DNA from 2 places in the Bradyrhizobium sp. WSM1417 genome. Region 1 is predicted to be linked to the other one. Evidence: riboswitches for the same ligand, from Rfam matches in the RefSeq annotation. Region 1 holds a riboswitch; the other holds the start of a gene.
The links. A riboswitch is a leader RNA that binds a small molecule or an ion and turns the genes downstream of it on or off. The one in region 1 is predicted to bind cobalamin.
Positions count from the first base shown of each region.

Region 2: it holds a riboswitch for cobalamin, as region 1 does, so the genes downstream of both, BRA1417_RS39740 (hypothetical protein) here and BRA1417_RS0118720 (energy-coupling factor ABC transporter permease) in region 1, are expected to answer to the same signal.

Region 1 is NZ_KI911783.1:3,926,155-3,930,566, forward strand. It holds gene cobM (precorrin-4 C(11)-methyltransferase) at 1-6, shown strand, start outside; gene BRA1417_RS0118710 (cobyrinate a,c-diamide synthase) at 6-1,316, shown strand; gene cobA (uroporphyrinogen-III C-methyltransferase) at 1,313-2,044, shown strand; cobalamin riboswitch at 2,090-2,310, shown strand; gene BRA1417_RS0118720 (energy-coupling factor ABC transporter permease) at 2,347-3,024, shown strand; gene cobF (precorrin-6A synthase (deacetylating)) at 3,070-3,819, shown strand; gene cobT (nicotinate-nucleotide--dimethylbenzimidazole phosphoribosyltransferase) at 3,835-4,412, shown strand, end outside.
Region 2 is NZ_KI911783.1:1,930,881-1,935,292, reverse strand. It holds gene BRA1417_RS46165 (cytochrome-c peroxidase) at 1-279, shown strand, start outside; gene BRA1417_RS46160 (cytochrome c peroxidase) at 194-604, shown strand; partial or broken gene BRA1417_RS39740 (hypothetical protein) at 1,408-2,474, opposite strand; cobalamin riboswitch at 2,576-2,776, opposite strand; gene BRA1417_RS42305 (4Fe-4S binding protein) at 2,908-3,111, opposite strand; gene BRA1417_RS0109335 (EAL domain-containing protein) at 3,708-4,412, opposite strand, start outside.

The DNA of each region.
Region 1 (4,412 bases):
TCGTGATGGCGGCAGGGCTCGTCATCTCCGCGCCGGCCTCTAGCGTCGGCAAGACGACGCTGACGCTGGCGCTCGCCCGCGCCTGGTGCAATAGCGGATTGCGGGTGCAGTGCTTCAAGAGCGGCCCCGATTACATCGATCCCGCGTTTCATGCAGCCGCGACCGGACGCGCCTCGGTCAACGTCGACAGCTGGGCGATGAATCGCGGGACGATCTCGCATCTCGTCAGTCGCGGCACTGACGCCGATGTCGTGCTGGCCGAAGGCTCGATGGGTCTGTTCGACGGCGTCGCCGCGCGTGGCGTCTGCGGCACCGGGGCGACCGCCGACATCGCGGAGATGCTGGACTGGCCGGTGCTGCTGGTGATCGATCCCTCGGGCCAGGCCCAAACGGCGGCCGCGATTGCCGCGGGCCTTCGCGATTACCGTCCCGGTGTGCGCCTTGCGGGCGTCGTGCTCAATCGCGTTGCGAGCCCGCGCCACGAAGCCCTCGTGCGGCGCGCGCTGTTGGATGCCGGCATCGCCGTGTTCGGCGCGCTGCCGCGCCATGCCGAGATCAGCCTGCCGAAACGGCATCTCGGACTGGTCCAGGCCGAGGAGCAAGCGGAGATCGGCAAGCTGATCGACGAGGCCGCCCGCTTCGTCGCCGAGCATGTCGATCTCGACGCGGTGCTGCGTTCGGCTGCCACCTGGTCGCCGCAACCTGCCGCGAGCGGCGTCAACGTGACGCCACCCGGCCAGCGCATTGCGCTCGCCCGTGACGCCGCGTTCTCCTTCGTCTATCCGCATATGCTGGAAGCGTGGCGCGCGGCGGGTGCGGAGATCTCGACATTCTCGCCGCTCGCCGATGAAGGCCCTGATCCGGGCGCCGATGTGTGCTGGCTGCCTGGCGGCTATCCCGAGCTGCAGGCCGGCAAGATCGCGGCCAATGCGCGCTTCCGCAGCGGATTGCGCGCCTTCGCCGAAACGCGCCCGGTGCATGGCGAATGCGGAGGCTATATGGTGCTGGGCACCGCGTTGACCGACGCCGACGGCATCCGCCACGAGATGACGGGCCTGCTCGGCCTTGAGACGAGCTTTGCCAAACGCCGCATGCATCTGGGCTATCGTCTGGCCGAGCTCGCCGCGCCGATGCCGGGGCATCAGGCCGGTGCACGCCTGCGTGGCCACGAATTCCACTATTCGACGATTCTCGCGCAGCCCGACACGCCGCTGGCGGTCGTGCAGGACGCGACAGGCGTGATCATCGCCGAGACCGGCTCGCGGCGGGGACAAGCCACCGGCACGTTCTTCCATCTGATCGCGGAGGACCGGTGAGCGGTTTTGTCAGTTTCGTCTCCGCCGGCCCCGGCGATCCCGAGCTGCTCACGCTCAAGGGTGCCGCGCGGCTGCGCGAAGCTGATGTCGTGCTCTATGACGATCTTGCTTCGGGCGCGATCCTCGATCTGGCCCGGCCCGGCGCCAATCTCGTCGCGGTGGGAAAACGGGCAGGACGGGCCTCGACCAAGCAGCACCACGTCAACCGCCTGCTGGTCGACTACGCCGCAACAGGCGCGCGCGTGGTGCGATTGAAGTCGGGCGATGCCGGCATCTTTGGCCGGCTCGAGGAGGAGCTCGAGACGCTACGCGAAGCCGGCATCGGCTACGAGATCATTCCCGGTGTCACCTCGGCCTGTGTCGCCGCCGCGCAAGCCGGCATTCCGCTGACCCGGCGTCACACCTCCCGCCGCGTACAGTTCGTGACCGGGGCGGACGTCACCGGCGAGCTGCCGCCAGACCTCAACTGGGTGGCGCTGGCCGATCCGGAGGCGACGACCGTGGTCTATATGGGCCGTCGCACGTTTCCGGCGCTTGTCGTCAAATTGATCGAGCACGGCCTCGCCCCAACCACGCCGGCGTTGTTTGCCGAATCGCTCGGCCGTCCCGATGAGCGGCTGGTCCGCACCACCATTTCGGAACTTGCGGAGCAGCTTGCGCGGGGCGGGGCGGCCTCGACGGCGGCCGTCATCCTGTTCGGCGCGCTGGCGGGGGATTATCCGTCATGACGGCCACGGCCACCCTTCGCCCCTTGACGCCCGGCTGGCGAAAGGGGCACACAGGAGAGGCATGGTGCTCGACGCGGCGCAAAGCGCCGGAGCATAATCGGGAATGGGGATGGGCGGACCCAGTTGCGGCGCCCAAAACCCCAGCCGCCCCCGCGACTGTAAGCGGTGAGGGACTTCGATCAGCCACTGGGCCGCAAGGTTCGGGAAGGCCGGAGACTCCCAGTGAACCGCGAGCCAGGAGACCGGCCGTGCACGTTTTGAGGCCAAGGCCGTCGGGTGTGACGGCAAGAAGGATCTGAGCCATGCATATCGAACCCGGACTAGTCTCGGACGCCAAGCTCGTGCTGAGTTACGCAACCGGCATCGCCGTTGGCGGCGTTGCCTTGAAGCTCGCGGTCGAGACCGTGCGCGAGCAGGGCATCACGTCATTCGCGGCGCGCACGCTCGCCACCACGGGCCTCGTGTTCGTCTTCTTCGAGATCCTGCCGCACTTCCCGGTCGGCGTGTCCGAAGTGCACTTCATCCTCGGCTCGACCTTGTTCCTGCTGTTTGGAGCGGCGCCTGCGGCCTTCGGCCTTGCGTTCGGCCTGCTGTTCCAGGGCATCTTCTTCGAGCCGCCGGACCTGCCGCAATATGGCATGAACGTCACCACGCTGCTGGTGCCGCTGTTCGGGATCCAGGCGATCGCCACGCGGATCATTTCGCGCAACACGGCCTATGTCGATCTGAAGTATCGCCAGGCGCTGGCGCTTTCGACGACCTATCAGGCGGGTGTCATCGCCTGGGTGGCGTTCTGGGCGATTTATGGATCGGGCTTCGGCGCGACCAACCTCGCAAACATCGCGACCTTCGCGGCGTCCTATGCGTTGGTCATCGTGATCGAGCCGCTCGCCGATCTCGGCGTGCTGGCGCTGGCGAAGTCATTGCGCGGCGTCACCGCGTCCGGCCTCGTCACGCCGCGTTTGCACAACGCGGCCTAGAGACAAGCGAAAGGGCGGCCGCTGTGGCCGCCCTTCGCAGCCACGATGCTCACGCTCTCCCTGATAGGCATCGGTTGCGGCGATCCCGAGCAGCTCACGCGTGCCGCGATCACTGCCATCAACGCGGCCGATCTCGTCCTGATCCCGCGCAAGGGAACGGCCAAGTCCGACCTCGCCGATCTCAGGCGGACGATCTGCGCCGATGTGCTCGCCAGCGACACGACCCGCATTGCCGAGTTCGATCTGCCCGTCCGCGACGCCGCTGAAGCGGACTATCGCAAGGGCGTGGACGATTGGCATGATGCCGTCGCCGCTGCCTGGTCGCAGACGATCGCGGATCATCTCGAAGGCGAGGGCAAGGTCGCGCTGCTGATCTGGGGCGATCCCTCGCTTTATGATTCCTCGCTGCGCATCGCGCGGCGGCTCAATCCCTCGCCAAAGATCGAGGTCGTTCCCGGCATCACCTCGATCCAGGCGCTGTGTGCGGCGCATGCGCTGCCGCTCAACGACATCGGCGAGCCCTTCCTGGTCACGACCGGACGCCGCTTGCGCGATGGCGGTTGGCCGCAAGGCGTCGATACCGTGGTTGTGATGCTCGACGGCGGCACGGCGTTCCAGTCGCTCGATCCGGAAGGCCTGCACATCTGGTGGGGCGCCTATCTCGGCATGGCCGATCAGATCGTCATGTCCGGCGCGCTGGCCGAGATCGGCCCGCGTATCGTCGCGGTGCGCCAAGAGGCGCGCGAACGGCACGGCTGGATCATGGACAATTACATCCTCAAGCGCAGGCCGTGAGGCAAGCGAGGCAGCATGCTCCCCGAATGGGTCACCCAACAATGCCCCGAGATCTCCGCAGTCCACCGCGAGGCGGCGGTGGCGCGGCAGGCGCAACTGACGAAACCGACCGGCGCGCTCGGCCGGCTCGAGCAGCTCGCGATTGACCTTGCCGGCCTGCAAGCAACCGAGCAGCCGCGCGCGGCGCGGGTGCCGATCATCATCTTTGCCGGCGATCACGGCATCGTCGCGCAGGGCGTCTCGGCCTATCCGCAAGAAGTGACCATCGCGATGCTGGCGAATTTTGCCTCCGGCGGTGCCGCGATCTCGGTGCTCGCGCGTGAGTTGGGCTCTAACCTCGAAGTCATCGACGCCGGCACGCTGGCGCAGGAGGAGATGGCTGGGATCGTGACCGACAAGCCGCGCAGCAGCACACGTGATTTCAGCGTCGAGGCTGCGCTCACCCCCACAGAGCTGGCATTCGCCTTCGAAGCCGGCCGACGTGCGGTGACGCGCGCGCAGGCTGCGCAGCCCGATCTTCTGATCTTCGGCGAGATGGGCATCGGGAACACCACGACATCGGCGGCGATCGCGGCCGGCTTGCTCGGCGTGAG
Region 2 (4,412 bases), 2.0 Mb from region 1:
TCCGTCGGTCACGGCTGGAAGGTCGGCCTACGTCGGGCCCCCACCCTCTACAATGCAGTGTTCAATACGGCGCAATTCTGGGACGGACGCGCCGTGGACCTCAAGGCGCAAGCCACCGGCCCTGTGCAGGCGAGTGCCGAAATTAATGCGACTCCGGATCATGTGCTCGACACCTTGAACTCAATGGCAAGCTATGTCGACTTGTTCAAAAACGCTTTCCCGAACGAAGCGAGACCGGGTCACCTTCGAAAACTTTGCAAAGGCAATCGAGGCTTTTGAAGCAACTCTCATTACGCCTGCGGCCCCATTCGATCAGTATCTGGGGGGCAATACACATGCTCTCAACGATCAGGAGAAGTCAGGCTTGGCGCTGTTTATGGAGAAGGGGTGCTCCACCTGCCACAATGGAATTAATGTCGGTGGACAGGCCTATTTCCCATTCGGCGCGATGAAAAAGCCGGACCCAAGGGTGCTTCCGGACGCCGACGGGGCCGGTTCGCGGTCACCAAGGCGGCCGCCGACGAATATGTCTTCCGCGCGGCGCCGTTGCGGAACGTCGCCTTGCGAGCCCCTTACTTCCATTCGGGTCAGGTTTGGAATCTGAAGCAAGCTGTTGCCTGATGAGTGAATTCCAGCTCGGCGCCAAGCTTAGCGATGAGGAAGAGAACGATATCGTAGCGTTTCTAAATTCGCTGACCCGGCGGCTGCCTAAGATCGAGTATCCGATACTACCCACGCGTACGAACACCACACCAGAGCCTTCTATAGACAAATAGGTTAACGCACCGGCCCCATGCGTTGGCCTCCAGATGCGGTGCAACGACCCTGACCGATCTCGTGCACTAAAAAAACGCCCGGCCTCCTCGGGAGGCCGGGCGAAAGTCACGCCGGAGCGACGCTGCTTTATGAATCGCACCAGCTTTCGTCGGTAGGGAGGACTACCGGCGATCGATTTACGGCGAGGGCATTCGCCGTCAAACAACGAGGAGCGGAGATCGCTCCGCGCGAAATCTGGAGCCTCTTGCCTTCCACTCCTGTGGGAAATCTCAGGACTTGACCACCACTCGCCCGCTGTCCGGTTGGCAAGGCAGTGCCTTGCTCAAGCTGGGATCCTTCGCGCAACCGGTTTCGGTGCCGTGCCCTGAAACTCAAGCCGCCGTTTGCTTGGCGCAGCAGCATCCCCAAGCACCAACAGCGCTCGATTATCTTTCCCGAGCATCGTGCCAAAGCGCCAATTTTCGTATGACATTCCGTAAGGGCGGTAAAATTGATTGTTATGATGGCACACATCCACGCGATGGATAAATGAAACAGTCGGGCTGCGGTTCGCGTACAGCGTTAATGACTATGGAATATGTCACCTGATCGGCACGAAAGTTCCTTGATCTTCTGAACTGAGAACGCCAGCTACGTCTTCACATTGGGATCGAGATCGGTCTCTAGCTCAATGTCGATCGGAACATGAAGCAGCGAGCAGGAGGGAGCAACCTGAACACGGTCCCTACCCAGGTTTTGGACCAGAGGGGCAAGTTGGCGGAGCAGCGGCGGAAGATTGGAGCGCCACACGTTGCGACCATCGACGACGCCTAGCGAGACCACGAGATCTCTAGGAGCTGTGGCGACAATTGTGTCCAACTGGTCGGGCGCCCGAACCAGGTCCACATCAAGCCCGGCAACGGGCAAGGCCAAGGTTGTTTCAAGATTGTCGCCGATAGCCCCGAAATAAGTGGCCAGCATGATTTTAAGCGCCGGCACGGCCTTTGCGAAATGAGCATAGGCCCGGCGGACAGCCGCCCGAGATGCCTCATCCAGGTCCATCACTAGGGATTGCTCATCGAGCTGAACCCATTCAGCACCGCGCGAGGCTAGTTCGCGGAGAACATCGACATAGACTGGGAAGAGTCGATCAAGCAACGACAACGGATTGAATGCTGGATTTGAGCTTTTGCCGAGCTTCAGGAAAGTGACTGGGCCAACCAGGACGGGGCGCGTCTGCTAGCCGAGACTTTTTGCCTCCTCATACTCCTCGATCGGCTTTCGGGAGGAATACTTAAAGATTTGATCCTGGTGAAATTCCGGCACCATGTAGTGGTAGTTGGTATCGAACCACTTCGTCATCTCCTGCGCGGCTACGCCAGGCCCATGCTGAGCGTGACCACCGTCCTGAGCGCCACGTGCCATGGTCTTGAGCGACACAGGACAGTCGGTCCAGCCGTATACGTCGGGAATGGCACCGACCATTACGCTAGTATCGAGCACATGGTCGTAGAGCGAGAAGTGATTTGAAGGAATGACGGTCGCGCCGCGGGATTTCTGCCGTGCCAATTCGCGGCACGAAGTCCACTTCCCGCCTCGAGGAACTCGGCTGCGCTGGACTTTCCCGCCCAGTAGCTCTCGAGCGCGAACTTGAGCTCGCGTCGTGGGCCGATGCGTGACGTCCCCAGTGTGGCAACGGGAAGCGACCGAATAGACATAACTTAGACCCCATGATTGGGGGCAAAGGCCATGTCGGACGCGTGCAGCGAATGTCGCGTGAACGACAGCTGCTAGGCGCACCACCGGGACACCCCGCCCGTGGACGATATCTTGTCGAGGCAGGTCTCCTGGCTCGCGGGTCGTCGCTGCTGTCCGGCCTTCCCGAAGCCGCATGGCTTCAGTGACTTCGTTGGACAGCGGCTCGCCGTTCACAGTTGCGGGGACAGCGCTGGGATTACACCGGCTTCCCTCTTAGCTCCGGATCAAACGAAATCCGGAGACCACGACTTCCGGCATTATGCGGACGGGGATCGATGCGCCAACCTACCGAGCCTGGCTGCGATGTTGCCCAAGTCATTGCGAGCCGTACTAGGTAGGCTATGACGATCTGAGGCGAAATCGAGCGATGAAGGTTTCTCGACACGGGGCTGGCTATGCTGCCTTAGACGGGACACAGGTGTCAGGCACCGGACAGACGACCGCGCATTGCGGCGTGTCGCAATGGCCCTCGCACTCCGTACACTTCTTGGCGTCGATAACGTAAATGTCACGCTTGAGGCTGATCGCCGCGTTGGGACACTCGAACTCACATGCACCACAAACCGTACATTGCGAAGCGACGATCTTGTAAGCCATACCTTCCGACTCCTTTGGGCGAACGATGCGATTCGCGATCCCCTTCAAGGGCCGTGCCAAACAGACGCGCTCAATGCTGGGCAATTCGCGCAATTGTGCTGCCCGGGTCTGAGACCATGTTACATCTGCGACAGCAACAGGCCGTCTCAATTTCGAGCTATACGAGCCCTCGCACCCTGCACGAGAGCCAGTCGCGACTCAACCAGTGCGCGCTTCCAGGTTTGTCTGTCACGGCAGCGCGGGACCAACCGAGGCTCGACGATTCCGAACCGGCGGCGCGACTAAAAGCCGCGAGCCAACGCGTCTACGCCGGATCTCGGCAGACCTTCGGTCACACGCCCTGACCGGAGGTTTTTTGCAAACCTCGCTGATGGCTGCAACGTTATCTCCGCGGAACTGGCTGAGACTGGCCAAAAACAGTCTGTGCTACAAAACGCTCCGCGTCGGCGCTTCGGAGAGAAATGAAGTTGCGCTGGGAGGAGCGACACTGGCTTTGCAAAGTGACCGCCTATCAGCACGCCTGGTACAGTAGGCGCAGCAGTGCGGACGAGCGCTGGTCCGCTTTGCCTGGCCGTGCTTAGCCACCTGTCGTGCAACTATTTTGGACGAAGTGGAGGAGGGCTGAAGGATGATTGTGCAAATTGCTTCAGCGGCATGGCCTTTCCGAACAGATGGCCCTGCGCAAGGTCGAAGCCGAGTTCGGTCACAGCAATCAGGTCGGCCTCGCTCTCCACACCTTCGGCGACAGTGCGCACACTGTACTCTTTGGCTAGATCAACGATATGGCGGCACACCGTTCGCTTCAGGGCCCCATTTCCGCAACCAGAGATGAACTTCCGGTCTACTTTCAACTTCATGAACGGGAATTTCTCCACCCCCATGAGCTGCGGCCAATTGGTGCCAACATTGTCGATTGCAAGGCCAATGTTGTGAAAGCGAACCTCACGCGCGACCTCGATCAGGAGATCTAGGTTCTGGATGGCCTCCTTGCTCGCGATTTCAATCGTCAAGCCGCCGAAATCCGGGTGCGACGGCATGCGCTGACAGAGATCACGTACCCCCTGCGGGTCAATCAGGAATGCGGCCGGGAGATTGATGGAGAGATCGATCGAAGTTTGGTGCTCCAGAAGATAGTGCCAATCCCTGATGGCGCGGTCGATCACGAACTGCGACAACTCCCTAAAATGCGGATCGTGAGGCTCCGGGATGAAATAGGCTGGTGGAACAACGCCCCAGGTCGGGTGCCGCATTCGCACAAGCGCCTCGGCGCCGCGGCGGCTGAGGGTACACGCGTCAAACTT